Regions from separate parts of the Eubacterium ramulus genome, predicted to be linked through region 1. Evidence: predicted binding sites of a transcription regulator. Region 1 holds the regulator's gene; the other holds the start of a gene.
The links. The regulator NrdR, encoded in region 1, represses ribonucleotide reductase genes. The targets are predictions, from matches to a motif close to CACNANATNTNGTG.
Positions count from the first base shown of each region.

Region 2: nrdD (anaerobic ribonucleoside-triphosphate reductase) is a predicted target of NrdR. The motif match lies at 5,520-5,533, and genes of this name have one in related genera.

Region 1 is NZ_CP173382.1:1,853,891-1,866,158, forward strand. It holds gene ACIRUQ_RS08835 (polysaccharide biosynthesis protein) at 1-114, shown strand, start outside; gene ACIRUQ_RS08840 (MalY/PatB family protein) at 295-1,464, opposite strand; gene efp (elongation factor P) at 1,627-2,187, opposite strand; gene rpiB (ribose 5-phosphate isomerase B) at 2,309-2,746, opposite strand; gene ACIRUQ_RS08855 (YqeG family HAD IIIA-type phosphatase) at 2,841-3,359, opposite strand; gene nrdR (transcriptional regulator NrdR) at 3,453-3,905, opposite strand; gene ACIRUQ_RS08865 (YlmC/YmxH family sporulation protein) at 3,936-4,190, opposite strand; gene ychF (redox-regulated ATPase YchF) at 4,367-5,467, opposite strand; gene ACIRUQ_RS08875 (NAD(P)/FAD-dependent oxidoreductase) at 5,826-6,674, opposite strand; gene ACIRUQ_RS08880 (glycerol-3-phosphate responsive antiterminator) at 6,734-7,303, opposite strand; gene ACIRUQ_RS08885 (HEAT repeat domain-containing protein) at 7,397-8,881, opposite strand; gene ACIRUQ_RS08890 (N-acetylmuramoyl-L-alanine amidase family protein) at 8,878-9,618, opposite strand; gene hemL (glutamate-1-semialdehyde 2,1-aminomutase) at 9,678-10,964, opposite strand; gene hemB (porphobilinogen synthase) at 10,964-11,941, opposite strand; gene cobA (uroporphyrinogen-III C-methyltransferase) at 11,989-12,268, opposite strand, start outside.
Region 2 is NZ_CP173382.1:2,217,190-2,229,457, reverse strand. It holds gene ACIRUQ_RS10460 (ABC transporter ATP-binding protein) at 1-684, shown strand, start outside; gene ACIRUQ_RS10455 (ABC transporter permease) at 677-1,492, shown strand; gene ACIRUQ_RS10450 (ABC transporter permease) at 1,504-2,277, shown strand; gene ACIRUQ_RS10445 (PotD/PotF family extracellular solute-binding protein) at 2,293-3,390, shown strand; gene gltX (glutamate--tRNA ligase) at 3,732-5,189, shown strand; gene nrdD (anaerobic ribonucleoside-triphosphate reductase) at 5,671-7,848, shown strand; gene ACIRUQ_RS10430 (hypothetical protein) at 8,032-8,700, shown strand; gene ACIRUQ_RS10425 (DUF4250 domain-containing protein) at 8,768-8,944, shown strand; gene nrdG (anaerobic ribonucleoside-triphosphate reductase activating protein) at 8,987-9,520, shown strand; tRNA gene ACIRUQ_RS10415 (tRNA-Leu) at 9,608-9,687, opposite strand; gene ACIRUQ_RS10410 (Na/Pi cotransporter family protein) at 10,349-12,001, shown strand.

The sequences.
Region 1 (12,268 bases):
CCCCGCATTGGACTGAGTGCTTACCTCTGGGGCATGCTGGCCAGCCAGATTCTGATCTGTGCGCTCGCATTTTTCTGTCTGCATCATGCACCTGAATATGTACCTGAGAAGTGAAGCTGAACGCATATTTTTCGGTAAAGCGGACATTCGCAATCCGCTTTCGCTACTTGCTCATGAACGCAGTCGCTTTGCGACCTGTCAGTGGGAGCTTTTAACTCCCACTGACATAAGCATCCCCCGTATCCACCGCTTAGTGCTCTACGCACTTGAAGCGGGGGAATGCTTATTCTGCGTTCATTCTCCGAAGACTTCTCCCAGACGTTCCATCGCTTCCACGATCATACTGCGGGGACTTGCAATATTGATCCGCATAAACCCTGCACCCTCCGGTCCGAACATAGAGCCCTCATTAAACCAGATTCTTGCATCTTTCAGGATTTTCGCATTCAGTGCTTCCGCAGACAGTCCATATTCCCGAAAATCCGCCCAAAGCAGATAGGTTCCCTCCGGCTCGATGAGATGGACTTTGGGCAGATGCTCTGCCAGATAATCACGGATGTATGTAATGTTTCCCTGCAGATATACACGTAATTCATCCAGCCACTGTGCACCATATTCATATGCTGCCTGGCAGGATACCTGTCCGAACAGGTTTGCATCGGAGTAAAATACTTTGTCCATCTCTGCCTGGAAGGTCTTTCTCAGTTCCGGATTCGGGATCATAATATTGGACAGCTGCAGTTCTGCCAAATTAAATGTCTTACTCGGTGCCGTACAGATCACTGCATTGTCTGCATATTCACTCAGTGTACCAAAACTGGTGTGATGATATCCCTCATATACAAAATCACAGTGAATCTCATCCACGATCATGATGACACCATGCTTTTTACAGATTTCGGCAGCCTGACACAGTTCTTCTTTTGTCCAGACACGGGACACCGGGTTATGCGGGCTGCAAAGCAGAAACAGTTTTACCTGTTCTTCTGTGATCTTGCGCTCCATATCTTCATAATCCATGTGATATTTTCCGTTTTCCATAACCAGTGGATTATTCACCAGTTTTCGTCCGTTTTCTTTTACCACATTGGTAAATGGATGATAAACCGGGCGCTGGATCATAACGCTGTCCCCCTCTTTTGTGTAAGCACGGACTGCTGCTGCCAGCGCAAATACCACACCCGGAGTGACGATCACCCAGTCTTTTTCCACCTGCCATCCAAACCGCTCAGAAAACCAGTTTTTCAATGCATGATAATAGCCGTCACCCAGCATGGAATAACCGTATATACCACGATCTGCCACTTCTTTTAACCGTTCTTTCACTTCCGGAACCGTCTCAAAATCCATATCTGCCACCCAGAGTGGTAACGTATCCGCCGGTAATTTTCTTTTTGCAATCATATCCCATTTATAACAGTCCGTTCCATGACGGTCTACTATTTTGTCAAAATCGTATTTCATACATCCTCCTTAATCCTCGTCAAACAGAAAACGGAGCGGATATTTACAATCCACTCCGTCATTTAAAAAATAGTTCGCTCTGCTCACTTCCTGTAACAGCGGATATTCGCAATCCACTTCGTTACTTGCTCATAAAAAATAGTTCGCTCTGCTCACTATTTTTTATACTCGTGATAAGTACTCGCCTGTTCTTGTATCAATCTTGATTACGTCTCCCTCATTTACGAATAACGGAACGTACACAGTAGCACCTGTCTCAACAGTTGCCGGTTTTGTAGCACCTGTTGCTGTATCGCCTTTGAAACCTGGCTCTGTCTCTGTGATAACAAGTTCAACGAACATCGGCGGCTCAACTGCGAAGATATCTCCGTTGTGAGCAAGCATTGTAACTGCCTCGTTCTCTTTTACGAATTTCAGAGCATCACCGATTGCATCTGCACTCAGAGCGATCTGATCATATGTCTCTGTATCCATGAAGTAATATAAATCACCGTCATTGTACAGATACTGTTTCTCAGATCTGTCAACGTGTGCTGTCTCTACATCCTCTGTCGGACGGAATGTTTTCTCTACAACACCACCGGTTTTAATATTTTTTAATCTTGTTCTGATAAAAGCTGCGCCTTTTCCAGGTTTTACGTGCTGGAAATCATCTACTCTGTATACATTGCCTTCCAGCTCGATTGTAACACCTTTTCCGATTACCTTTCCTGCGTTTGCCATTCAAAAATCCTCCTTGTATGTTAAGACTCTCGGTCTTTTCTTCTATTACCACAAATATATGGTAATTATTACTTCTATCTATTCTATATGAAAAACCGTGATTTTTCAACCTTTTTATAGACTATTCCTCAATTTTATGGATCATATCGATACGTGTCTGATGACGGCCACCCTGGAATTTGGCATCCAGCCATGCATCCACAATTGCTTTTGCAGTCTCACTGCCTACAATTCTGGCACCGAAAGCAATGATATTTGCGTTGTTATGTTCTTTTACGAGACGGGCTGTTACCGGCTCAGAACATACTGCCGCACGTACCCCTTTTACTTTGTTTGCAGCGATGGAGATACCGACACCGGTTCCACAGATCAGCACACCACCGTCCGCTTCACCTGCTGCTACCATACGTCCGGCTTTCTCGCCGTACTCCGGATAATTACAGCTGTCATGTGTATCTGTACCGATATTGATCACCTCATGACCTTTCTCTTCCAGATATGCCTTGATCTCATTTTTCAGTTCTACTGCTGCATGGTCATTACCAATTACAAGTTTCATTGTTCTTCCCTCCGTTTTTTCATTTATCCTAGGATTGATTCCTGTCACCGATATCATTTTCATATTCACTGTTTATGTCCGTGACAATCATTTCTCACTCTAATATACTTTTATGTGTCTTTCTGTATCTGCGGTAACCGATCAGCACAATGGCTTCCAACCGCCGTTTTAAAACAATCTGAATTTCTTCCTTCCAGTGGATTTTCTTTACCATTATGGATGGAATTCCTGTCCGATTGGCACCAAACACATCGGTAAACATCTGATCTCCGATAAAAATCGTATTGCCCTTCTCCGTATGCATCTGCTCCATAGCTTTCTCATAATTTTTTGTTGATGGCTTATGCGCATCATAAATATACAGAGAATGCACAGCATCCGCAAATGGTTTTACCCGCGGCTCCTGATTATTAGAAATCAGGCAGGTGGCAAATCCAATCTCATGCAGATGTGCAAAAAGCTGTTTCGCCTGATCATTTGCAGGTGCTCCATGTGTTACCAATGTATTATCAATATCAAAAATCAATCCCCGGTATCCGGACCGGTACAACCGGTCAAAATCAATCTCATATGTAGAGGATACATACAGATCCGGATAAAATTTTTGAAACATAAACCACCTCCGTATTACATGCATAAATTGATGTTTGGGTTAAAAGATGCCATACGAATTGTTTCGTACTCCACAATTCTAACCTCATGAATTTTATTTATCCAACACTTTTTTCAGTTCTTCCACGAACGAATTTACATCTTTGAACTCCCTGTAAACCGATGCAAATCTCACATATGCCACTGCTTCCAGATCCTTGAGCTTATCCATCACCAATTCCCCGATGACACTGCTTGGGATTTCTTTTTCTTCCATATTGAAGATTTCAGTCTCCACCTCATCAATAAGCTGATTGATCTGGTTAACGGACACCGGGCGTTTGTGGCAGGCGCGCAGTACACCATCCTCGATTTTTGAACGGTTATACTGTTCTCTGGTATTGTCTTTTTTTATAATGATCAGCGGAATAGTCTCCACCTTCTCATAAGTCGTAAATCTCTTTGCACAATCATCACAAAGTCTTCTCCGGCGGATGGAATAATTATCATCTGCCGGTCTGGAATCAATGACTCTTGTATTATCGCTGCTGCAATAAGGGCATTTCATCGCTCTTTTCCTCCGTATTTATAAAATTGCTTAAAGTTTACGCAGACATTTTTCTGCACAAATGTCTACCAGTATTACATCCGGTCCGATCCGAACAATTTTTTTCCAGTCTATGACATATTCCGTGTCACAGCCTACCAGATGAAACCACTTCGGAGGTCCCTTTATGATCATCGCACATATCTGTCCACTGCATTCGTCAAATTTCAGATCACAGACACATCCCAGACATTTGCAGTCAGAGACATTGATAACCTCTTTTTTTGAAAATTCACATAAACGCATCCTGCACTTCCCGGATTTTTTTGTTCTTTTATCTTATTCACAGTTGCCAGGAACGTGCATATGATACTGTTTTATGCAGCTATGCTGCTGATGCATCAGATTATTTTTTTATATACGCTTATTCTCTTGTGAACTACCCATTGTTTAAAGCCAATAGGCATCCTGCTTCAATCGTTTTATACATTGAAACGGAACAGGATCACATCGCCGTCCTGTACCACATATTCTTTTCCTTCCAGTCCTACCAGACCTTTTTCACGGGCTGCAGCCAGTGAGCCGCACTCCAGGAGATCTTTGTAGTTTACAACCTCGGCACGGATGAATCCACGCTCAAAATCAGTATGGATCTTTCCGGCTGCCTGCGGAGCTTTGGTTCCTTTTTTGATGGTCCATGCTCGTGTCTCATCCTCACCTGCAGTCAAATAACTCAGCAGACCAAGTAAGCTGTAACTTGCCTTGATCAGTTTCTCCAGACCGGACTGTTTCAGTCCCAGATCTTCCAGGAACATTGCTTTCTCATCATCATCCAGTTCCGCGATCTCCTGCTCAATCTGTGCACAGATAACAAATACTTCAGAGCCTTCCTCTGCAGCCAGTTTGCGTACATTTGCCACATGCGGATTGTTTGCGCCGTCATCAGCCAGATCATCCTCGGATACGTTGGCAGCATAAATCACCGGTTTTGCAGTCAGCAGATTGTAAGAAGCAAACCATTCCTGATCATCTTCATCATCGCCTACCTCAAAGGTTTTTGCCAGCTGACCATCCTCCAGATGTGCTTTGATCTTCTCTAACAATTCCAGCTCTTTTGCCAGTTTCTTATCCATTCTGGCACCTTTGCTTGTTTTGGCGATACGGCGCTCCAGAATTTCGATATCAGAAAAGATCAGCTCCAGATTGATGGTCTCAATATCACGGGCCGGATCTACACTTCCATCTACATGAACAACATTTGGATCCTCAAAGCAACGTACCACATGTACAATTGCATCTACTTCACGGATGTTTGCCAGAAACTGGTTTCCGAGTCCCTCACCTTTGCTGGCTCCTTTTACCAGACCTGCAATATCTACAAACTCAATAACAGCCGGTGTCACTTTCTTGGAATGATACATATCTCCCAGTAATTTCAAGCGCTCATCCGGTACTGCTACGACACCCACATTCGGGTCAATGGTACAAAACGGATAGTTTGCTGACTCAGCACCGGCTTTTGTCAGTGAATTGAACAGGGTACTTTTTCCTACGTTTGGCAGTCCCACGATTCCTAATTTCATTTTCTCTATTTCCTCCTATAAATCCTTTGATTTCAAGGGATTTCAGCATACTTATTTTTGCAAGTGGGCCATTTCGTGGGCCATTACATTGCCACAAGTGCTTCCTGCTACCAATTCCATTTTTTTCTTTTCTTCCTCGGTAATATGAACTGAATGATACCCTTGTCAAATTCTTTTCTTTTTAAATCTTTTCCCATATTTCAGCTTCTTTCATAAGAAGCCCCAATACAGTACCTTGTATTATACCATAGCATTTTATCTTTGTGAATATTCATTTTCATCTAATCTCCTGTCAATGCACCTCATTCATAATCTAAAAAGCGCCGTATTGCTACGACGCTTTTGTCTTGCATAGAAGCTATTCTGTGAGATAACTGATACAGCTATGTGCTGCCACATTTCCTTCTCCCACTGCTTTTGTATACTGATACGGACGACCGGTGCAGTCTCCCGCTGCAAAACAGCCGGGCAGATTTGTTTTCTGGGTGCGATCCACTTTGATATGTCCATTCTCAATCTCTAATCCGGAAACGAGTTTGGAGGGCGCAATGGCATTGCGCAGACAGAAAATGCCGTCAAGCTCCAACACCTTTCCGCTTTTTAACACGAGACCGGTTACCCGGTCACTGCCCTTTATTTCCAACGGAAAGTCTTTCGAAATCGTAACATTCTCTTTTTTTATCTGACTGTCTGAAAACATTGGAAAATAAGTTACCTTTGCTGCCAGATCTGCCAGATATTCTACTTCATGCTCATATTTTGGATCATTACACAGTACTGCGATTTCCTTATCCTTGTAGAACATACCATCGCAGGTAGCGCAATAACTGACACCCCTGCCGAGTAACTCGTCTTCACCCTTCAGCAGTTTTGCTGTCATCACACCCATGGCAAGGATCAGTGTTTTTGCCTCGTAGACTTCATTGTCTGCCAGTACCATGTAATACGTTCCGACTGACATAACATTTGTCACTGTCTTTTCTGTAATATCCAGACCGGCGCTCTGTATGTGATCTGTAAAATGAGAAAACAATTCCTGTCCGGTCAGCTCCGGAAATCCCGGATAATTTGTAATTTTTTCTGCTTTCTGCACTTTATCACTCAGATTTTTGGAACCGAACCATACAAAACTTTTTTTGTAAGTTTTCAGGTTCAATGCTGCAGATAAGCCTGCCGGACCGGTTCCGATAATAATACAATCATACATGTTTGCGCTACCTCCGTAATTCTTTTCCTCAACTTAATCACATTTTTTTCTTCTGTAAATCACAGAAACCACAGTTCTTCTTTCGTCGTTGAAATCGACGCCGCACCTGCATCCAATGCAGCAATAATATCCTCTTTATCGGAAATCAGACCGCCTGCAATCACCGGAACGGACAGTGTTTCTGCCATCTGGCGGATAACCTTTGGCATAACACCGGGCATCAGTTCCACACAATCCGGACGAATCGCTTTTGTACATTTTTCCACATTCTCATAGGCTGCGGAATCAATAACAAAAAAACGGTGCACGGTGTATAGCCCAAGTTCTTTTCCACGGCGGATCTGTGGCTGTTTTGTGGAAATGATTCCATCCGCATTTGTTTCTTTTCGAATATAATCCACACTGATCTCACGACTGGAAAGTCCGTTCACCAGATCCATGTGTACAAATGCAAGTTTCCCTGCGGATTTAACACGATCTACGATTTCTGAAATGGTGCAGACATCTCCGAATAAAATAAATACGATGCTACTCTCGGACTGACAGCAGCGTGCCAGTCCCTCCCTGTCTCTTGCCGCTGCGATCACCGGACAATCTTCCAACTGTTCCTGAAATGAATTCTGAAGCATGCGTTTCTCCTGTCTTCTTCCCTCTGACTGATACTAATAGCGATTTGTGTCCGCTACCATCTGTAAAAATGGGGCATCACACTTCCGACATTTTTACTGACGTTTTTCAACAATAAATAAATAACTTCCGTTTTTCTCCTGAATGCAGAATTCCTGCGCCAGACGGAACTGTGGATGCAGACGCAGCTGCTTTTTCACCAGCCCCATCTCTCTGGAGAAAAAGATCATGCGGCCATCCTCTGTCAGTACCTCATCGGATTTTTCAAAAAATCTGCGGTACAACACATCCAGTTCCGGTTTTGTCAGATTGCCAGCCGGAAGATCTGTGACGATCTCGTCAAATTTATAGTCATGCACAAAATCAAAATAATCACGATTGATATAATTTATCTGCATTCCTGCAATTTTGCTGTTCACCCGTGCTTTTTCAACAGCCTCCCCGAAACTGTCAATGCCATAAGCATTTCGTGCCGGCACCAGAAACCGGCGCTCGATCAGTAATGTTCCTACACCGCAGAACGGATCCAGAATCTGTGCATGCTCCTTCAGATACGGTTTTGCCAGTGCCAGCAGTCCTGCTGCCATAGTTGGTTTCATGCTGGCTGCCACATAATATCTGCGGTAGTCAAACCGGTGATCCGGCAGAGTATACAGCTTAAGCAGCGGTACAAATCCACCCTCACGGTTCTGCAGCAGACGAATTTCAACTTCATAGTGGGAAGTAGAATTGATCAGCTTTCGTGCAAAAGCCTTCTCAATGGCTGCTGCTGTCTGTCTGGAAAAACTGCTCCGCTCCTCAAGAGCCATTCCGCCGGACACACCGATCCGAAAATAGAACGGTGCTTCTCCCTTATGTGTCTCTGCAAGGATCTGCAGCAGATCCGAACCTGCCAGCTGCGCTGCCAGGGTTTCCGGTTCAGAAGACAGGACATGTTTCTCTGTCTGTGTATGAATGACAAAAAGCAATTCCTGAAACGTACGGATCTTCATCGTATCTTCAAAATCAGATACTATGGTACGGACTCCGGATTTCAATATTTTTTTCTTCCCGGTCACTTGCTCTGCCAGCAGATCCCGAAATGCCGGCAATGTTAAAAGCAACACTTCACTGGAACGGTTCCATCCGTTAAACGTATGTTTTTTCACGCCTTTTTTCTGAAGGATCAGTTCCTGCAATGCATGCAGCTCTGCCTGGGTATGCTTCTTTTCCTCTTCCGGAGCATCATATTCTGCCAGTTCCTGCAGCCGCTCTTCCAGCTGAGGCAGATACTCGCTGCAGTCAATCGCAGAAAGTGCCTGCACATAAGCTTCCCGGACAAACAATTTGTCCTCTTCCTCATAAGCATCCATCAGCACATCCAACGCATCCTGACAATGTAATTCGCCGAGAATAGCTGCCGCATTTTTCCGCACCTTCGGGTCTTCATCCACCAGGCATTTCATAATTTCATCCAGACGGTTTCCGGTCATGGTGAGAAACACCTTTTTCTTTGCTTCATCTTTCAATTCTTTTTTCAGGGCAATCAGACTTGCTCTGCGGTCTGTCCCTTTTTTTATTTTTTCATAAAGTTCTCTCATCCATTTTCTCCCGTGTTTTGTGTTCCTGTATTGTTTTCTCCTGCCTGGATCGCTGTATCCACATCTGCCTTAAACTGCTGCCAGGCATCCTCATGCTCCACATAATACAGCGGGCAGAGTTTTCCGGTCACATCATAATGCCGGATCACTTGTTCTGACGTCAGTCCGAATTTGTTGCACAGCCATGCTGTCAGACGTATCACGGACTCATAGGTCTCCCGGTTAAAGGATCCGTCATCCTTTTCGTAACAACATTCAATAGACAGGGTATCACTGTTTCTGTCATTAGAAGCATAGGCAATCTCCGCCGTCGGTATGCACTGCACGATTTCACCTTCCAGACCAACGATAAAATGCGCACTGGCTTTTGTCGTATGTGTATCTTTCAGATTTTCAAAGTAGTTCCGGTTTGCGATCGCTGTTGCTCCCGGATTGGCTGTATAATGGATCACGATACCGTTTACCTGTGTCAGAGCCGTCCCCGGTCGTGAGTACGGATTGACTGTCAGCAGTTCCACATCCAGATCCGGCCGGCTGCCATCAATGGCAGAAAGTCCTGACATCTGCTGTGCCGCATTCTGCGTCTTCTGATGCTGTGCCACACCGAAAATCACAAGAAGAATCACGGTCAGCGTTCCCAATGCCATCCAGACCCTGGACAGATCATACCGCTTCTTTCTATTTTTTCGTTTCTTTTTCTTAGTTGTGCTTTTCTGTACCTTCTTCTGTACTGCCATCGTCTCTGACTTCCTTCATCTGCCAAACTTCGCTCTATGCCAAACGATATCCCGTTTTATCAGTTGTTTTTAAAATAATTACGTGCTGTCTCCAGTGTCTGTGCCAGTTGTTCCTGCGTATGTGCCGCAGAGATAAACATTGCCTCAAACTGCGCCGGAGCCAGGTAAATGCCATGATTCTGCATATAATTGCAATAATCCGCATATGCCTTTGTATCTGACGTCTTGGCAGTCTCATAATCATATACTTCCTGTGTAGTACAGAACATACTTCCCAGAGAACAGATATGGTTTACCTGATATCCTCTGCCGCTCTCATCCACGATTTTCTGCAGTTCTGCAAAGAAAGAATCGGCGGTTTTATTTAATTTTGTATATACTTCTGGATGTTCTTTTAAATAAGTCAGCTGTGCAATACCTGCTGCCATCGCCACCGGATTGCCGCTTAATGTTCCTGCCTGATACACAGCTCCCACCGGAGATACCATTTCCATGATTTCCCTGCGGCCACCGTAAGCACCTACCGGCATACCTGCACCGATGATTTTTCCAAAAGTGGTCAGATCCGGTGTCACACCAAAATGTCCCTGTGCTCCGTCTGCCTGCATACGGAATCCTGTAATTACTTCGTCAAAAATCAGCAGTGAACCATATTTGTCACAGATATCACGCAATCCCTGTAAAAATCCTGGTTTTGGTGGAACCGTACCCATATTTGCTCCCACCGGCTCCACAATGATCGCCGCAATCTGCTCACCATACCGGTCAAAACAGTCCTGCACGCTCTCCAGTGAGTTATAATCTGCTGTTACAGTATCCGCTGTGCAGCCGGCCGGAACGCCCAGAGAATCCGGAACACCTGCTGTCATGACACCAGATCCGGCTTTTACAAGCAACGCATCGGAATGTCCATGATAACAACCGTTAAATTTGATGATTTTGTCTCTGCGTGTAAATCCGCGAGCCACACGCACGGCACTCATCACAGCCTCCGTACCGGAGTTTACCATACGCACCATATCAATAGATGGAACCATACTGCAGACCAGCTTTGCCATATCTACTTCAATAGATGTCGCTGCACCGTAGCTTAATCCGCGTTTTGCATACTCCAGCACTGCATCCAGCACCAGCGGATGGTTATGTCCCAGGATCATCGGTCCCCAGGATCCGATAAAATCAATGTATTCGTTATCATCCTCATCCCACATCAGCGCTTTATCTGCTTTTTTGATAAAACGCGGTGTGGATCCGATCGATCCGAACGCACGGACCGGAGAATTAACGCCACCCGGAATATATTGTACGGCTTCTTTAAAAAGCGCTTCTGATTTTGTGATTGCCATTATCCGATTCTCCCTTCATCCATGCATTTTGCAAGTTCTTCTGCAAAATAGGTAATATAAATATCGGTGCCTGCGCGGAATGCAGATACTGCCATCTCACACATAATGGAAGTTTCATCGATGAAACCTGCTGCTGCAGTAGTTTTTACCATAGAATATTCTCCGCTGACACTGTACGCTGCCACCGGAATATCCGTCATATCCTTTACTTCACGGATCAGATCACCATAAGCCATGGCCGGTTTTACCATAACGATATCTGCTCCCTCCAGCACATCCTGATCTACTTCCTTTAACGCTTCTCTGCGGTTGTGATAATCCATCTGATACGTCTTACGGTCGCCAAATGCCGGTGCGGACTCTGCTGCATCACGGAACGGTCCGTAAAATGCAGAAGCAAATTTTGCAGAATATGCCATGATCGGTGTATTGATATATCCGTTTTTATCCAGAATCTCACGGATTGCACCGACTCTGCCGTCCATCATATCGGAAGGTGCCACCATATCTGCTCCCGCCTGTACCTGAGACAGCGCCGTCTTCTGCAACAGTTCCAATGTCTTATCATTGTCCACATCATGACCGCAGAGCACACCGCAGTGACCATGGGACGTATACTCGCACATGCACACATCACCGATCATATACAGATCCGGGAACAGTTCTTTTGCTTTGCGGAAGCCCTGCTGCACAATACCATCCTGTGCATACGCACCGCTTCCCAGCTCATCCTTGTGATCCGGGATTCCAAAAAGCATGACACCGCCGATCCCTGCTTTACTCAACTGCTCCAGTTTTTCCTCCATACGATCCACACTGTAACGGTACTGTCCCATCATGGATGGAATCTCTTCCTTAATATTTGTTCCTTCTACAATAAACATCGGATAGATCAGAGAAGATTTATCCATTCTGGTCTCCCGAACCATTTTTCTTAAATTTGCACTTGTCCGCAATCTGCGGGGACGATTGATCATTTCCACTTTTATTTCCTCCTCATGCTCGCCTGTCTGTCATTCCTGTCCTACTGTTCTTCTATTACTGAAACAATGGCATCCACAGTCGCTTCTGCTGCCACACAGACATTGGTAAATCCAGCCTTTTCTGCTGCTTCTTTTGTCTGTGCACCAATGCAGACAGCCTGCAGACGGCTGATGTCCGCATCTGCCATCATTTTTCTGAAACCACGTACCGTAGAAGCACTGGTAAATACAATCATTGCTTCTTCTTTTGTCAGATCCGGCAGTTCCACCACCGGTGATTCCTTCTCTATGGTATCATAAATCGGCAAATCTGCAATCGTA
Region 2 (12,268 bases), 360 kb from region 1:
CGACATCCGATGTCTCTGTCCGGTGGACAGCAGCAGCGTATCGCCATTGCCCGTGCGATTGTAAATGAGCCGGAAGTGCTGCTTTTGGATGAGCCGTTGGGAGCATTGGATCTGAAGCTGCGTCAAGACATGCAGCAGGAGCTGATTAAGATAAAAAATGAACTGGGTATTACTTTTATTTTTGTAACTCACGATCAGGAAGAAGCACTGACCATGTCTGACCGGATCATTGTTATGAACCAGGGGTTGATCCAGCAGGTGGGTACGCCTGTAGATATTTACAACGAACCGCAAAATGCGTTTGTAGCTGATTTTATTGGTGAGAGTAATATCATTGACGGTGTGATGCCTAAGGATTGTCTGGTGGAAATCCTCGGATGTCCGTTCCCGTGTGTAGATACTGGATTTGCACCGAATGAAAACGTCGATGTAGTCATCCGACCGGAAGATATGGAATTCCTTGAAAAAGGGAAAGGTATGATGGATGGTGTTGTTACTTCGATTCTGTTTAAGGGTGTGCATTATGAAATGAAGGTGCAGGCGAATGGTTATGAGTGGCTGGCGCACAGCACCATTGCTTATCATCCGGGGACGGAGATTGGTCTGTATGTGAAGCCGGAAAATATTCAGATTATGCACAAACCGGTGTCTGCTGCACAGGAGGTAATCAAAAAGAATGAATAAGAGAAGTTTGTTGGCAACACCGTATATCGTCTGGATCATCGGATTTACAGTGCTGCCGATCCTGATGATCGTATTTTATGCTCTGGGAGATGGAAACGGTGGATTTACCCTGTCTAACATTCTGGCAATTTTCGAACCGGTGCATCTGAAATCATTGTTGCTTGCACTGTGGCTGGCTTTACTGTGTACAGTGGTCTGTCTTTTGCTGGCCTATCCGCTGGCTGTGATACTGCGGAAATTGAACATCGGAAAAAAAGGATTGATGGCTATTATCGTGATTCTTCCGATGTGGGTAAACTTTGTACTGCGTATTATGGCCTGGCAGTTGTTGTTGTCCAGAAACGGAATTATTAATGCAATCCTTGGGGTATTGGGTCTGCCGGGACAGGATCTGGCGAATTCCAATGTGGCGATTGTTATTGGTATGGTTTATGATTATCTGCCGTTTATGATTCTGCCGGTATACAATGCGGTGATGGAACTGAATGAGGATGTCATCGAGGCAGCCCGCGATCTGGGTGCACCGTTGTCCGCAGTTTTGACCAAAATCATGATTCCACTTACCATGCCGGGCATTATCAGTGGAATTACCATGGTGTTTGTTCCGTCGCTGACCACGTTCGCTATTCCGGATATTCTTGGAGGTGGCAAGATCATGTTGATTGGAAATATCATTGAACAGGAATTTTCCACCAGCATGAATTGGAATCTCGGTTCCGGTCTGTCTATCGCACTGATGATTTTTGTACTCATCAGTATGATGTTTACGGTGAAAAATGACGGAGGAAAGGAGAGCAGCGTATGGTAAAGCGTTTTTTTATGAAATTTTATTTGGTACTGATCATTGCGTTTCTGTACATTCCGATTGCAGTGCTGGTGGTTCTCTCCTTTAATGCATCCCGATCCCGGGTTGTCTGGGGCGGATTTACACTGAAATGGTATCAGATTTTGTTACATAACAGTGATGTAGTCGCGGCATTACAGAACACACTGACGATTGGTTTCGCTTCAGCAGCCATAGCTACAGGCATCGGCCTGTTGGCCGCCATCGGCATTGATGCTATGAAAAAACGGAGTTATTCCCTGACACTTGGAATAGGAAACATTCCGATGTTGAATGCAGATATCGTGACCGGTATTGCGCTGATGCTCTGGTTTTCCAGATTTACAAGTCTGGGTTATGTCAGCATCCTGCTGGCACATGTAACATTCAATATTCCATATGTGATCCTGAGCATCCTGCCGAAACTCCAGCAGATGGATATGAGTGTGTATGAAGCGGCACGTGATCTTGGAGCAAACAGTGTCACGGCGTTTTTCCGGGTAGTATTCCCAATGATCTTTCCGTCTGTTGTCAGTGGATTCTTTATGGCTCTGACCATGTCCATGGATGATTTTGTAGTCACCTATTTCACAAAAGGTGCAGGAATCAACACATTATCTACTATGATCTACGGTGAGTTGAAGCGTGGAATCAAACCGGAAATGTATGCGTTATCGACACTGATCTTTGCTGTGGTGCTGGTGGTTCTGCTTCTGGCAAATTTTGTGCCGGAGATTCGTCAGAAACAGCTGAAAAAGGCAGCAATGTAAAGGGAAGGTGACAGCATGAAAATAAAAAAATGGAAAAGGCGGGTGGCGATGGCGCTGTGTGTTGCCATGACCGGAATTTTAGTTGGCTGTGGTGCCACCGGAGAAGAGGAAAGCTCCGTGGATATGTCCGAAGCCGGCGGAAAAAATACTATTGTTGTATTAAATTATGGTGAATATATCGATACGTCAGTATTAAAGCAGTTTCAGAAAGAGACTGGTATCAAGGTACTTTATGAGGAAGCAACGACGCCGGAGGAAATGTATTCCAAATATAAGGCAAGTACGATTCCTTACGATCTGATCTGTTCTTCTGATTATATGGTGGAGCGGTTGATCGAGGAAGGCGAGACAGAAGAGATTGATTTCAGCCAGATGCAGTACATCGATAATATCGGAGACCTGTATTGGGAGATGTCAAAATCCTATGACCCGGAACTCAAGTACAGTATCCCGTATTTTTGGGGAACAGTAGGTATCCTGTATAATACAAATATGGTAGATGAAGAGATTACCAGCTGGGATAGTCTGTTTAACGGCAAATATGCCAGGGAAATCATTATGCAGAACAGTATCCGGGATGCTTATATGTGTGCATTAAAATACAAAGGATATTCACTGAATACCACAAATCATAAGGAACTGCAGGTAGCACAGAATATGTTGCTTGAGCAGAAACCAGATGTGGAAGCATACTTTGTGGACGAAGTCCGTGAAGAGATGGTGGCCGGAAATGCAGCGTTGGCAGTTTGCTATTCCGGAGAGGCATATCTGGCCAATGAGTATGATGAAGACCTGGAATATGTCGTTCCGGAAGAGGGATCCAATGTATGGTTTGATTCTTGGATGATGATGAAAAAAGGAGAAAACCATGAAGGAGCACTGAAGTTTTTGGATTTCCTCTGCAGGGAAGATATCGCTATGAAGAATTTCGAAGAAATTTATTATCCGACACCGAATACGGCAGTATATGATCAGCTGGATGAGGAGACAAAAGAGGATCCGCTAATTTTCCCGAGTGAAGCGACACTTGAAAAATGCGAGGTATACAAAGCACTGGATGCGGACACCACCGCATATTACAGTCAGCTTTGGAAAGAACTGAAAACAAGTTAGATTCAAGTCGAACGCACGTGAGACTTGGTGCGTGATTCTGGTCAGCGAAAGCTGACATATTCTTCTCAGAATCACTGCACTCTACACTTTGAGGCTGCTGTACCAAAACTGTGCTGAAGTTTGATACAACAGCCTTCTTTTTGCCCTTGTGGAAATGTCCGGATTGGGTTATAATAGGAACGCTTACGAAATAGAAATGAACGAATCAGCAATTTTTTATCTGACAGGAAATTGCAGCGAATTTTTCATCAGATAAAAGCGCTTTGTGCAGATAATGCACACTCGCAGAAGAAAAAAAGCAGATGCTGGATCGTAAAGAATAGACAGAAAGAGGTAGAGTTATGGCTAAAGTCAGAACAAGATTTGCACCGAGCCCGACAGGCCGTATGCATGTTGGAAATCTGCGCACTGCTTTGTACACGTATCTGATTGCAAAGCATGAGGGCGGAGAGTTTATACTTAGAATTGAAGATACGGATCAGGAGCGTTTTGTGGAAGAAGCGCTTGGAATTATTTACCGTACCCTGGAAAAAACAGGTCTGATCCATGATGAGGGACCGGACAAAGATGGCGGATATGGTCCATATATTCAGAGCGAGCGCTGCAAGAGCGGGTTGTATATGGAATATGCAAAACAGCTGATCGAAAAAGGCGAGGCATATTACTGCTTCTGTGATAAAGAACGCCTGGATTCTTTAAAACAGAATATCAACGGAAAAGAAATCAGTGTCTATGACAAACACTGTCTGCATCTTTCCAAAGAAGAGATTGAGGCAAATCTGGCTGCCGGGAAACCATATGTTATCCGTGCCAATGTACCGAATGAAGGCGAGACAACTTTCCATGACGAGATTTACGGAGATATCACACAGCCGAACTCTGAGTTGGATGATATGATCCTGATCAAATCCGACGGATATCCGACTTATAACTTTGCAAATGTAGTAGACGATCATCTGATGCACATTACGCATGTTGTCCGTGGTAATGAGTATTTATCGTCTGCACCGAAATATACCAGATTGTATCATGCATTCGGATGGGAAGAACCGAAATATATACACTGTCCACTGATCACAAATGAGGAACATCAGAAACTGAGCAAACGAAGCGGACATTCTTCTTACGAGGATCTGATCGAACAGGGATTTTTATCTGAGGCAGTGGTAAACTTTGTCGCTTTACTTGGCTGGAGTCCGGTAGATAACCGTGAGATTTTCTCTCTGGAAGAACTGGTAGAGAATTTTGATTACCATCACATCAGCAAATCTCCGGCTGTTTTCGATATGGTAAAACTGAAATGGATGAACGGCGAGTATATCAAAGCGATGGATTTTGATGCTTTTTATGAGTTGGCAGAGCCATACATCAAAGAAGTGATACACCGCGACTGCGATTACAAGAAGATTGCGCAGATGGTGAAGACACGTATCGAGATTTTCCCGGATATCAAAGAGCATATTGATTTCTTTGAAGCAGTCCCGGAATATGATATCGCCATGTATACACATAAAAAGATGAAAACAACTGCCGAGACATCTCTGGCAGTTTTGAAAGATGTCCTTCCATTGATGGAGGCTCAGGAAGATTACAGCAATGACGCACTGTATGCAATGCTCAGCAGTTATGTAAAAGAAAATGGATATAAGAATGGTTATGTTATGTGGCCGATCCGTACCGCACTTTCCGGAAAACAGATGACACCGGGTGGCGCAACGGAGTTGATGGAAGTTCTTGGAAAAGAAGAATCCATTGCGCGTATCAAAGCAGCTATTGAAAAACTGGCAGCGGAAGCATAATAACGAGTCAGACAGAACGTACATCAGGGGAGGGAAGAGTACCTGATCGGACAGCACTCTTGCCCTCTCTTTTTGTGCGTAAAATATGAGGATGAAGAGCACAATTTGTAGTTATAATCATGCAGTTGCAAGATATAGCTGATGCAGGCTGAAGATCCCCCGGTAATTGTGCAAAGTGCTATTTTTATATTTTTATATTTTGAAAATTAAGCGGAAAAAGTGTTGGATTCAGGCTATGTTCCTGCTAATCTGAAAAAGTCAAGACATAGATTGAAAATTGTGGATATTGTAGGAAAATAACTATATATAGGATTTGCAATTGAAAAACCATACTAGATATTGTACAATGTTCAAGAACGGTTCTCGGAACCAATTGTAAAAAGTGGAACTGTCTGACAGCATTTGACATGGCTGCTGCAGGGAAAAGCAGACGTGTTACGGGCAGTGATTGATTTGAGATAGAGAAGAAAGGGCGAGTGGAATGAAGATTATTAAGCGAAGCGGGTCAGAATCGCAGTTTGATATGGAGAAGATTATTTCTGCAGTTATCAGAGCAAATGACAGTGTGGCAGAAACAGAGCGTATGAGTAAAGAGCAGATTGCGGTTATCGCAGCCAACATGCGTACCATCTGCGAAGGCATGAACCGAGCACTGAGTGTGGAAGAAATCCAGGATCTGGTAGAAAATCAGATCATGAATCAGAGAGCTTTTTCTGTGGCGCGTAATTATATCACTTATCGGTATAAAAGAGCACTGGTGCGTAAATCCAATTCAACAGATGAACAGATTTTAAGTCTGCTTGAGTTTGACAATGAGGAAGTAAAACAGGAAAATTCTAATAAAAATCCGGCAGTTAACAGTGTGCAGCGTGACTATATGGCAGGCGAGGTCAGCAAGGACATTACAAAACGATTCCTGCTTCCGTCGGATATCGTAGAGGCACATGAGAAAGGGCTGATCCATTTCCATGATGCAGACTATTTTGCACAGCATATGCATAACTGCTGCCTGGTAAATCTGGATGATATGCTGGAGAACGGAACTGTGATCAGCGAGACAATGATCGAGAAACCGCACAGCTTTTCCACTGCATGTAATGTGGCTACCCAGGCGGTTGCCCAGATCGCAAGTTCCCAGTATGGCGGTCAGAGTATTTCCCTGTCCCATCTGGTTCCGTTTGTACAGGTCAGTCGTGAAAAATACCGGAAAGAAGTTGCTTACGAGTTTGCGCAGAGCGGTATTGAGGCAGATGAGGAAACAATCAATAAAGTAGCAGAACTTCGTGTACAGAAAGAAGTAAAACAGGGCGTTCAGATGATTCAGTATCAGGTGATCACATTGATGACTACCAATGGTCAGGCCCCGTTTATTACAATTTTTATGTATCTGAATGAAGTACCGGAAGGTCGTACCAGAGATGATCTGGCTATGGTGATCGAAGAAGTATTAAAGCAGCGTATCCAGGGTATAAAAAATGAAAAAGGTGTCTATATCACACCTGCATTCCCGAAGCTGATCTATGTACTGGAGGAAGATAATATCCATGAGGATAGCAAATACTGGTATCTGACCAGATTGGCAGCAGAATGTACCGCAAAGAGAATGGTACCGGATTATATTTCCGAGAAGATCATGTTTGAGAATAAAGTGGATAAAAACGGTGAAGGACATTGTTATCCATGTATGGGATGCCGTTCTTTCCTGACTCCTTATGTAGATCCGGTGACAAATGAGCCAAAATATTACGGACGTTTCAACCAGGGCGTTGTAACGGTCAATCTGGTAGATGTCGCTTGTTCATCCCAGGGAGATATGGACAAATTCTGGAAAATCTTTGATGAGAGACTGGAACTTTGTCACCGTGCACTGGTGTGCCGTCATGAGCGTCTGGAGGGAACACCTTCTGATGTGGCTCCGATCCTGTGGCAGCATGGCGCACTTGCCCGTCTGAAAAAAGGCGAGACTATTGATAAACTGCTTCATGATGGTTATTCTACGATCTCTCTCGGATATGCGGGATTGTGTGAATGTGTCCGCTATATGACAGGTAAATCCCACACAGATCCGAGTGCGACACCGTTTGCACTGAAAGTAATGCAGCATATGAATGATGCCTGCAGCGAGTGGAAGACAGAGCACAACGTAGATTTTAGTCTGTATGGCACCCCGCTGGAGTCCACAACTTATAAATTTGCAAAATGTTTGCAGAAACGTTTTGGACTGATTCCGGGTGTGACAGATAAAAACTATATTACAAACAGTTATCATGTTCATGTAACAGAGAATATCGATGCTTTTGAAAAATTAAAATTTGAGGCTCAGTTCCAGAAACTGTCTCCGGGTGGAGCCATCAGTTATGTGGAAGTACCGAATATGCAGCAGAACCTGGATGCAGTACTTTCCGTAATGCAGTACATTTATGATAACATCATGTATGCAGAACTGAATACCAAAAGTGATTTCTGTCAGGTATGCGGATATACCGGTGAAATTCAGATTGTAGAGGAAGATGGCAAATTGATTTGGGAATGCCCAAATTGCGGAAATCATGATCAGGATAAGATGAATGTGGCACGCCGTACTTGCGGTTACATCGGCACGCAGTTCTGGAATCAGGGAAGAACGCAGGAAATCAAAGAGAGAGTGCTTCATCTGTAGGATTATTTAAACCCAAAAAAATCTACAAACCCAAAAAACCCAAAAATTTTTTTCGGGGATTTGTACCACCAAAAAAATTATTCAATAAATGCGTTGAAAATTAATTGCATTGAAAAAAGAGACCATTATAGAATTACTGTTTTTGACAGTTTCGTAATGGTCTTTCTTAAAAGGAGGGGGCTTATGAATAAGGGGAAAAAGGCAATAAAAGTAGTGATTGCTATATTGATTGCAGCAGTTGCATTTGGATATGGGGGGTATACAACGATGCGTCCGGGGGTATATGTGGGAGATGATTTTTTCTATGAAAAAAGCAGCTCAAGGTATGAACAAGATGCATCTAATTATATAGAGCAGACATCGGATCATGAATTTACAGTTGTTTCTCACGATAAAAAACAGGAAATTTCCTATGAGATAGAAAAGGAACAGATTACATTTTATTTTCCGGATCAGACTGTATCAGGAAGCTGGGATACAGATCAGAAAGAATTGTATGATAATGGAGTGCCGGTACTCCAGAACGGAAACATGGAATTTTCCGAAGATGGTGTGAATATTAGTCAAGATATGGATGCGGAGCGTTACAGCTACGCATTGTGCAGGATTATCTATGATAACAAGGAAACAATTTCCACATGGTATATGAATATTCTTGGACTGTTTTTGTATATACTTGGAATTATCTGTGCGATATATCCGGAAGAATGCTATTTTTTCCTGAAAAAGTGGCAGTTTAAAAACGGTGAGTTGTCCGATCTTGGACGGCTGTGGCAGCAGGTCGGTGGCGGTATAATTGCGGCAATGGGTATATTTATCATGAGTGGTATGGCAATGTTACTTGCAAAATAAAATGCCATAAAAGGTTGTATTGTATTATAATAGAAAATAATATGATTTTCACGTGGAGGAATGACAAATGATATTACCTAAAGATCCGGTAATGCTTTTAAGCGTAGTAAATACAGAACTGAGAGATCGATATCCGTCATTAGAAGAGCTGGCAAAGGCTTATGGTGTGACGGAACAGGAAATCACAGACCAGCTGGCACTGATTAAGTATGAATATCAACCAGAGACAAATCAGTTTCATTAAGAAGAAATAGTCTGGATTCATTGCTGAGAAAGAAGGTGGAATATGTATTATTGTAATATAAAAAAATCTGATATAGCAGATGGTCCCGGTGTACGTGTGACATTGTTTGTATCTGGATGTACGCATCATTGCGAGGAATGTTTTCAGCCGGAGACATGGAATTTTACATATGGACAACCGTTTACAAAAGAAGTGGAAGAAGAATTGATGGAAGCGTTGCGGCCGGGGTATGTGGCAGGATTGACTTTACTTGGCGGAGAACCCTTTGAGCCAGAGCATCAGTATGTGTTGCTTTCGCTTTTACAAAGAGTGCGCCGCGAATTCCCCCAAAAAACAATATGGGCTTACAGTGGCTATGTATACGAAGAATTATCCGGGAAAGAAATTGGAACCGGAAGAGCACGCTGTGAAGTGACAGATGCGGTCTTATCCTGTGTGGATGTTCTGGTAGACGGAGAATTTATGAAAGATAAAAAAAATATCAGTCTGCAGTTTCGCGGATCAGAGAATCAGCGCCTGATCGATCTGAGAAAGACCGAAGAAGCCGGTGAAATCGTATGGTGGAAGCAGAAATAAATCTGTGTATCGATATCTATAAGGACAACATTGGGTCAAAAATAAGGGTTTCCGGATTATGAAAAATCCTCGGAAACCCTTATTTTATGCGGATAACAGGACTTGAACCTGCACGGTCTCCCACCAGAACCTAAATCTGGCGCGTCTGCCAATTCCGCCATATCCGCTAAGAAGTGAACGCGCTGTGGCGCGTCTGTCTACCATTGAACATTAGCAGTTCAATGGTCATGAATTCCGCCATATCCGCTAAGAAGTGAACGCGCTGTGGCGCGTCTGTCTACCATTGAACATTAGCAGTTCAATGGTCATGAATTCCGCCATATCCGCTAAGAAGTGAACGCGCTGTGGCGCGTCTGTCTACCATTGAACATTAGCAGTTCAATGGTCATGAATTCCGCCATATCCGCTAAGAAGTGAACGCGCTGTGGCGCGTCTGTCTACCATTGAACATTAGCAGTTCAATGGTCATGAATTCCACCATATCCGCTAAGAGGTGAACGCGCTGTGGCGCGTTACCCGGTATACCCGAAAACGGATATAATTAATCACAAGACGCATTATACCGAAAAGAAGATAAAAAATCAACTGTAAGAATGCATAATCTATATAAGAAAATACCACTACTTCTTGCAGCAGGCAGTTATAGGGTGATAAATTTGTTACTATTTGTATATTTTACTTGTGATTTACAATGATTTTTCTTATATTTTACCTATTTTTGTGAAAATCCGTTTATTATAAAGACAAATTGATATTTTACTGTTAAAATAGATTCGTATGTAAAAATATATTTACAATTTCTTTACGAATCTTACGGAGGATAAATATATGTCTATAGTAGAAGCGTTTTCATTATTAGGAGGCGTTGGATTATTTCTTTTTGGTATGACAATTATGTCGGCTGGTTTGAAAAATGCCTGTGGTGATAAACTCCAGACCATTTTGGAGCATGCAACTAAAAACAAATTGATTGCCATTGTTGTTGGACTTGGCATGACGGTACTGGTTCAGAGTTCTTCTGCAACAGACGTTATGGTAATCGGATTTGTAAATTCGGGTCTGATGAATCTCGGACAGGCGATCGGTGTTATCATGGGTGCCAATATCGGTACGACAATTACCGCACAGATCACTGCGTTTAATATCAGTACATTTACACCATTACTGCTTTTTGCAGGTGCCATCATGTACCTGTTTATGAAAAACAATTTTGTAAAGCACGTTGGTTCTGTTATCATGGGCTTTGGTATGTTATTCCAGGGTATTACGATGATGAAAGTTGCAATTCAGCCATTGTCTCAGAGTGAAGGATTTGTTTCATTCCTTTCTACATTGAATAATCCGGCACTGGCTATTTTGTTTGGTATCGCATTTACCGCATTACTGCAGAGCTCTTCTTCTTCAACGGTTATTTTTCAGGCTTTTGCTATTCAGGGGCTGCTCAGCTATAACGTAGCGGTTTATCTGGTAATTGGTGCAGCAATCGGTTCTGTTACGCCGAACCTGCTGGCAAGTCTGACTGCAAACAGAAATGGTAAGAGAGCAGCAATCCTGAATCTGTTGTTTAACGTATTTCGTGCAGGAATCCTGATTGCATTGATCAATATCTTCCCAATCATCCTGACGGGTATTCAGAGTCTGTCACCGAATGATATCGGACGACAGCTGGCAAATACACATACAATTTTTGCAATTATTGCGGTATTGGTCGAGTTGCCGTTTACCGGAAAATTAATCTGGCTGGCTGAGAAGATCGTGCCAGTGTTACCGGAGGAAAATCAGCAGATGGAAGATCGTTCCCTTGTTTATATGACACAGCTGACCAAAGTACCGGCTCCGGTTGCTCTTCGTCAGACTCAACGTGAAATTACGCGTATGGGACATATCGCTGCAGACAACCTGCAACGTGCCCTTGACTGTTTCTTCCATTATAATTCAGCAAAGGCAGCATCGGTGCGTTCTCATGAGGAAAGCGTCAACATCCTGAATCATCTGATCGCGGATGCTATGGTAGATCTCAGATCTTTGGACCTGTCACCGGAAAATATGCGGCGCGTGTCTATGATGACAATTGCGGTTACTGATATTGAACGCTTATCTGATCATGCGGAAAATATTGTAGAGTACATTGAACAGATGAACACAAAGAAAGCAGAAATGTCAGATGCAGCAAGAAAAGAATTGATAGATATGTCCAAAGATGCAATGGATGCTGTGTATATGGCATTGGACATTTTTGAAAAGGATGATTACAATAAGTTGGATCAGATTGAGATTCTGGAACAGCATGTGGATGATCATGAAAAGGATCTTATCAATAATCATATTGAACGTATTATGAATTCTTTGTGTAATCCACTCAGTGCAGTTATTTTTTCTGATCTTGTTACCGATCTGGAACGCTGTTCTGATCATGCTATCAACCTGGCATATGCATTAAAAGAGCGTCCGTCTGAAATGGATGCACCGAAAATAATATAAAATCTTGTTTGTCTTGTTGTTGGCTGAAATTTAATTTTTAATACGAAAATGAAGCATCCTGTCAGGACGCTAGACGCTCACTATCCTCGTTTCACGTCGTTTTCATCGCGCTCGTTCCCACGCCTGAAAAAGAGGTCGTTCCCACTCGCGCAAAAACTCGTGAAACTCGGTCGTTTGCTTAATCGCTTTCCCTGACAGGATGCTTCATTTTTTGTATTTACACAATGAAATAATCAGCCATTCACACGACGCACTGCGTGCCACACA